3 regions of the Paenibacillus sp. FSL F4-0236 genome follow, and region 3 is predicted to be linked to each of the others. Evidence: riboswitches for the same ligand, from Rfam matches in the RefSeq annotation. Region 3 holds a riboswitch; each other region holds the start of a gene.
The links. A riboswitch is a leader RNA that binds a small molecule or an ion and turns the genes downstream of it on or off. The one in region 3 is predicted to bind cyclic di-GMP.

Region 1 (2,273 bases), 370 kb from region 3:
AGTTTTCAAAGATCAAGTTCTCGTTGGCGCCGTTTAATGTCTCAGCAGCAACTCTTATAATATATCATGTTGTTCTCAGTAATGCAAGCTTTATTTTTCGAAAGCCGTTTATATAACTCTCACAAACATTGCCTGTACGCTGTCTAACAACGCTTAACTATAATAACCTATCTATTCATAGAAAAGCAACCCCTAATAGAAAAATAAACAACTAGCTTAATAATTAAGCTGGTTGTTTATTTAATAGAGTTATGAATCTAGCGATGCAAATTAATAGTATTTTGCTGCAGTATACTTACTTGAAGCCTTAATAAAATCCGTATTCTTCTTACTCTTCGCTGACGATGCATCTACCGTTGTATCAATAGTAACCCATTTCCCATCCATCAACACTTCATTCCATGCATGGTATTGCGTAACGTAGCTAGTATTCCCCATCACCAATTTAGCAGGCACATCTACACTACGCAGCATTGCGGCAAAAAGAGAAGCATAGTCATAGCAGATTCCTTTTTTAGTATTCAAAGTGTTGTTAATGTTCGGAATGTAATCTGTTGTTACGTTATTAGCAAGAGAATAATCGTATTGTACATTAGCAACTACATAGTTATAGATTGCCTTAACTTTCTCTTCATCTGTTGTTTTGCCTTTTGTAAGCTCTTTTGCCTTAAGGATCGCTTTATCAGAAGAACTCCATTTCACATTCTGTACGGAGCCCAAATATACGGAATTCGAGTCACTCATGGTTACGTCTACTACTTCGGAATATAACGCTTTGTATTTATTGCCGGTTGTATTCTCAAGAACAGAAACCTTATAAGTACCATTACCTTGTTGTAAAGGGAAGTCCTCAGCTTGTTCAGAAGCATATAAGTTATATGTATAGCTGCTGTTGTCTTTAGTGATCATGAGTTTGATTCTTTTATCTTTCGGAATATCATAGTTAATTCCAATAACACCTTGAGCCACTTTCGATGTAATCAACCAGCTTGCATCTACACTTGCGGCTTGAGCTGTGCTTACCGGAACCGCAGTAATCAGTACGAACAGCGCCACCATCATAAAATAAACCTTTTTCACGGATAAAACCCCTTTCGGTAGCTGGCTGCCATCCTTTCGGGAAGGCCCTTTAGCTTTGCGTCCCTACCTTTCGATAGGTTTGCCGTTATCGTATAAGCTCTATCTGTTCTAATTTCACTAGACAAATTAACAGAATCAGTCCAAGTAGAAATATGAATCTAAGATTCTTATATATTTTATAAAAACAAAAAAAGCCTCTTCATTCGGTAACTGGCTGCCATCCTTACGGGAAGGCCCTTTAGCTTTGCGTCCCTACCTTTCGATAGGTTTGCCGTTTATCGTGTTTAGCTTTTATAGTCTTATACTACCATATTTATCCTCGTAAACAAGAACAAAATTGCTAGATTTACTATTATTTTATAGTTATTTCTCTGTATTTGAGTTTTCTTGTTATTTCTCGTCAACGATTAGGAAAGCTTGGCATGAACAATCAAACGATGTGTAGGATCTACTAGTGGGTCACACGTAATTAGAGTAAGAATTTTATCTTTGTTATTCCCGTCTAGAACAGACACATCACTAGGAAGTACAACAGAAATATCATAAACCTCGTAATTATAAGTCTGATCGCTAGTCTTTACCGTAATCGTATCCCCAATCACAACCTCATTCAGCCTGTTAAACAATCTGCCCGTAGTTCTAGCTCTATGTGCAGCTATTGCGGCGTTCCCTATTTCTCCTATTGGAGTTGTTTCTTTCATATGGGCCGCAGCATGCTTCATATTCGCTTTAGTAGCCCCTTCTAATACAGGTAGCTTCAGATCGATCTTATCGATCTCAATTAATGCGATAACTTTGCCACCCACTTCAATTTCCGGTTCCGGCTTTTCTGTTTCTTGCGGCTGTGCTTGTGCATCTAAAGCTGATTCCTCCGCTAGTAGCTGAGTGACCTCGGCATATCTGCTCTTTAGATCAGGTGGTGGAGTACTTTCACTGGTGCTCAGTTCAGCTGATTCTAATAGCTTATCCTGCTGCCAGTCGTTATACCATTCGTTAGCTTTTGGATAGAGCATGATAAGGATCCCCGCCAGTATGAGCACATACGAGAATTTACGCATGATTTTCACCTCCGTAGATTGGTTCTACTGAACTTTAGAATACCCATTTACGACTTCCGAAGAAGTTAATAATCACCGTCACAAACGTTACTAATACCTTAGAGATCAACACTTGAATGCCTAGTTTGTCAGTCA
Region 2 (2,273 bases), 1.3 Mb from region 3:
ACATTAGAGTTAGGCATTCTATAAGCTTCGCTATAGGCATTTTCATATGCTGTACCATAGCCTTTTAGCTTCGAAACCTTAGCCGCTTTTGCCTCTATTTGATGATTCTCCAGAAGTACTTTTGCATTCTCTATATCTGCTTGAAACTGCGCGTACAGTGGATGTGTCTGCACTTCTTGTTCTAAAGTCGTTAATTTCTCCACCGTATTAAATGCTGCGCTAACTTGACTCAAGGTATCATCTGTAAATAAATTTTTCATTTTAGCGGATACGGTATCTTCTTTGTAAAAAGAAAACTCAGCTGCACTCGCCCAATCTTGGTTAGCTTTTTTAAAGACAAATTTAAGTCTCTTGAAGGCTGTGGGTGCAAACTGAATCTCTACTACGTCACCTGCTCCGCCTTTATATTCTCCAGAGGATACTAGCGTATAATCGCCTGCATCCGTAGTTGAACCATAAATATCAAATTCCTGAGCAAACCCCTTCCCCTTTGCACTGGATTGTCTTGCAGCATATACGATTCTATTTAATTCAGTGGACTCATTGAAAACAAAGACAACCTCATTCGTAAACGTTGAACTATTCGGTTTGCCCGTTTCCCAATGCGTACTCATATCGCCATCCATAGCCTTAGCTATAGGTGAACCTGAGTAGTTACCACCGTTATTGGTAATGGATTTAATATTCGCAGGATTCATTCTAAAAACATCATTATAAGCGCCTAGGATAGCCTTGCCGTACAGATCAAACGGAATAACTGACGCATTGCTGAATAGGTCAGCCTTGCTTTGTACTACAGTGTTCACTACACTTACCTTGCTTACATCACTTGCTAAAGCATAACCTGCCTCACTCGAAAAACTAGCTAACATGGCTGCCGATGTAGCGATCGCAATCATTTTTTTCATCTTTTCTACCCCCCAGATGTAATATGAATCTCTTCCGTGACTAAAAATAGGCAAAAAAAAAACTACCCCAAAAGAGTAGCTTGATTGCGTATAAAGTCGCATAAAAACTAAGACTTAATTTTTATTAAACTTTAACAAAAAGCGTAATACACTCTTTGGCAGCTGGCTGACAATAGTTATGATAACCTTAGTCCCTATAGCTTTGCGTCCCTACATTTCCATAGGTTTGCCTATGAAGTTTCGAATACATTACAAAGAGTAACATAACGCTACATCTGATCGCATGATTAATTGGTATGAAATCCGAATAGGTAATTGCAATTACTTTTTCTATCGTGATAGATATTCTTTATCGAGTATCCCGGAAGAGAGAGGAACCTTTAGGACTGGAGGTCTACTTAACTCCCCGCACCAAACAAACGCCGGAACCAATTCCACACATCGCCCGTGATGGGAATTAACCCGAAGCCATGCTCGCCAACTGCGATTAGACCATATGCCCATTGGCCAATAGCTACTGCTCCCCCAGCAATCCGTCCTATGGCTACCGCCCCAAATGCCGTATCACCTATGGCGACAGCTCCCAACGCTTTTTCGGCTATCGCGATCGCGCCTACAGCCACTCCTGCAATGGCAATCGCTCCAGCTGCGAAGCCAAGCCAGCTAATTGCTATCGCTCCAAGGGCTAACCACATTCCTAGTGATATTGCACCCACGGATAGAACCCCTACGCTTATCGCACCTATGGAAATCAAGCCTACAGCTACATCTCCAATAGCAATTAATCCAACAGCTGTCTTCACTTGTGGCTTGCTTCCGTGACCATACCCCTGACCTGAGTAGCGACCCAAATTGCTGCGAATACTTACCACCGGAAATGATGGAGACGGCCATTGATAATCAATTTCTCGTCCACCTAACCCTCTAGAATCCGCCCAGTGTGTGATGTACTTATGCCATTTCATATCCATCCCGTCCCCCTTCTCAATTACCTTAATTATACAACCCCGGGGGTTGGCTGTACTCAGACTCTGACCTGAAATTCATCTCATCCTCTAGACGGAGTTATACTCATTAGGATCACTGTTTGGGAATAGGATCAGGCTTTCCAAATAAATATCCCTGAAACAACTGATAACCACTCTGCTTAAGCCATTCAAAGTCCTCTCTAAACTCCACACCTTCTGCTAAAGGAACGGATTGGATTTCTAAAGCTTTTTCCAAAAATTGTTTAGCTATTTTCTGTTTGTTCAGATCGCTGTACACACCCTGAACATATTTCATATCCAGCTTCATGTAATGGGGTTTAAGCTCCAATAACATCTCGATCGTGCTGAAGCCCTCGCCAACATCATCTAAAGCGTA
Region 3 (2,273 bases):
TTGAACCGGAGCGTCGGGATACTTTTCCGGCTATCGCCTTAACAGCTACCTATCTTTATTCAGTGGCAGGTGTTTCTCCAGCGGAAACGGTAGCAATATTGCCTGTTGACCCTTATGTAGAAGCATCCTTTTTCGATACCATAGCTATGCTTGAGGGGACCATGCTGGAAAGTGGAGCAAATCTGGCACTAATGGGTGTTGTTCCTGAACATGCCTCAGAGAAATACGGATATATTATTCCTACCACCGAAGAGGCGGGGGGAAATGGTTTTATGAAGGTGAGTCACTTTCAAGAGAAACCAGACCGTATACAAGCAGAACAGCTCATCGAGCAAAATGCCTTGTGGAATTGTGGAGTGTTTGCCTTCCGCTTAGGGTACTTGTTAGATATTTTGCAGCGTAAAGGGTTGCCTTTAGGATATGAAGAATTGCAGAAGCAGTATAAGCTATTGTCTTCCATCAGCTTTGATTATGAAGTGGTGGAGAAAGAAGAACATATTGTAGTACAGCCGTATGATGGATTCTGGAAGGATCTTGGAACGTGGAATACGCTGACAGAGGAAATGAGCAGCAAGCATGTAGGAAAAGGTTTTGTGACGGCGGATTCTGAGGGGACTTGCTTGATTAATGAGCTGGATATTCCGATTACGGTAATTGGTGCGAAGGATCTGATCATTGCGGCTAGCCCGGATGGGATTCTAGTTACCCATAAAGCTGAGAGCCCACGGATTAAAGAAGTGCTGAAGACCTTTGAACAAAGACCGATGTACGAGGAACGCCGCTGGGGCCATTACAAAGTTATTGATTATGTGAAATATGATGAAGGCAATGAAGTGCTGACCAAACGGATTTTTATATCCGAGGGGAATAATATCAGCTATCAATTACATCGCAAGCGTAGTGAAATTTGGACAATCGTCAGCGGCGAAGCAAGTATTGTTCTGAATGAGAAAAAACATAATGTGAAGGCTGGGGACGTGGTACGTATACCGGAAGGAACGAAGCACGCGATCCTTGCTTTGACGGATGTCGAGTTTATAGAGGTACAGACGGGTTCTGAATTAGTAGAAGAAGATAACATTCGTATTACTTTAGACTGGAATGATATAGAACTACAACAATTCATTTCATAGGTCTAACCTATCTATTTAACCAATCCAAAATTTCTTGAAACAGGTAAATTGACTCAATTATCAAAAAAAGTCATAAAAACACTAAATATATCATTAATTGTCGTCGATACTTACGGTAAGAGAGATTATTTCTCTTAAATTGAAAAGGCAAACCTATCGAAAGGTAGGGACGCAAAGCTATAGGGCCTTCGAAAGAGTGGCAGCCTGGCTACCGAAAGGGAGATTATTTTGAAAGCTTACCGTACGTATCGATTATTTGGCGCATTTCTGTCACTCGTCTTGTTTCTGACTGCACTTCCGCTTACTGTTGGAATTTCGCCGTCTGTTGTCATAGCTGCTTCAAATTCTGGAACGCCAGTTACCCCAGGAGCCTCACCTGAAGCCGTAAAGCTGCTTAACTATTTTTACTCGATCTCAGGAAAAGGTATTATTGCTGGTCAACATGACTATTTAGAAAGTCCAGATGAAATTAACAATATGCTGAAGGGAACCAGCGGACAATATGCCGCTCTTCACGGTTATGAACTGGGCGCGATCAGCGGTCAGTCAGAAGGAACGATGGCCTGGCAGCGTCAAAATGTGGTGAACAGCGCCATCAACTGGAATAAAGCGGGCGGGATCGTAGCTATGACTTTTCATGCTAACCTGCCGGGCACCTCTTATGACTGGGATAATGTAAAAAAAACACTTAGTCAGAATGAGTTCGATAGTTACGTTACACCGGGTACCAAGCAATATAACAATCTGATCGCTGAACTTGATAAGGTGGCAGTCTCTTTAAAAAGCTTGCGCGATGCCAATGTTCCGGTGCTTTGGAGACCCTATCATGAAATGAACGGGAACTGGTTCTGGTGGGGGAAGAAAAATAACTTTTCTAAACTTTGGAATATTATGTATGACCGTTTTGTTAACGTTCATAAATTAAATAATTTGTTATGGGTATGGAGTCCGAATGCTCCCAATGTTTGGTCAGATCCTTATGCGCTAACTTATCCAGGTGCTGATAAAGTAGATATTCTGGCAGCAGATATATACGAAAATGATTACCAGCAAAAATACTATGACAGCTTGTTGAGTCTAGCCGCAGGCAAACCGATTGCGATCGGGGAGAATGGTGAAATGCCTAATCTGGAGAAGCTT

Region 1: linked by a shared signal. The riboswitch ahead of NSQ29_RS24215 (transglutaminase-like domain-containing protein) and the one ahead of NSQ29_RS22680 (glycosyl hydrolase) in region 3 are both predicted to bind cyclic di-GMP.
Region 2: linked by a shared signal. The riboswitch ahead of NSQ29_RS28195 (NPCBM/NEW2 domain-containing protein) and the one ahead of NSQ29_RS22680 (glycosyl hydrolase) in region 3 are both predicted to bind cyclic di-GMP.

What each region holds. Positions count from the first base shown of each region.
Region 1 covers NZ_JBBOBK010000001.1:5,424,754-5,427,026, forward strand. Annotated here, with positions in the region: gene NSQ29_RS24215 (transglutaminase-like domain-containing protein) at 271-1,080, opposite strand; cyclic di-GMP riboswitch class I at 1,094-1,174, opposite strand; cyclic di-GMP riboswitch class I at 1,283-1,363, opposite strand; gene NSQ29_RS24220 (class D sortase) at 1,488-2,138, opposite strand; gene NSQ29_RS24225 (GtrA family protein) at 2,173-2,273, opposite strand, start outside.
Region 2 covers NZ_JBBOBK010000001.1:6,305,855-6,308,127, reverse strand. Annotated here, with positions in the region: gene NSQ29_RS28195 (NPCBM/NEW2 domain-containing protein) at 1-908, opposite strand, end outside; cyclic di-GMP riboswitch class I at 1,063-1,149, opposite strand; gene NSQ29_RS28190 (hypothetical protein) at 1,307-1,873, opposite strand; gene NSQ29_RS28185 (EAL domain-containing protein) at 1,989-2,273, opposite strand, start outside.
Region 3 covers NZ_JBBOBK010000001.1:5,049,903-5,052,175, reverse strand. Annotated here, with positions in the region: gene NSQ29_RS22685 (sugar phosphate nucleotidyltransferase) at 1-1,133, shown strand, start outside; cyclic di-GMP riboswitch class I at 1,270-1,349, shown strand; gene NSQ29_RS22680 (glycosyl hydrolase) at 1,362-2,273, shown strand, end outside.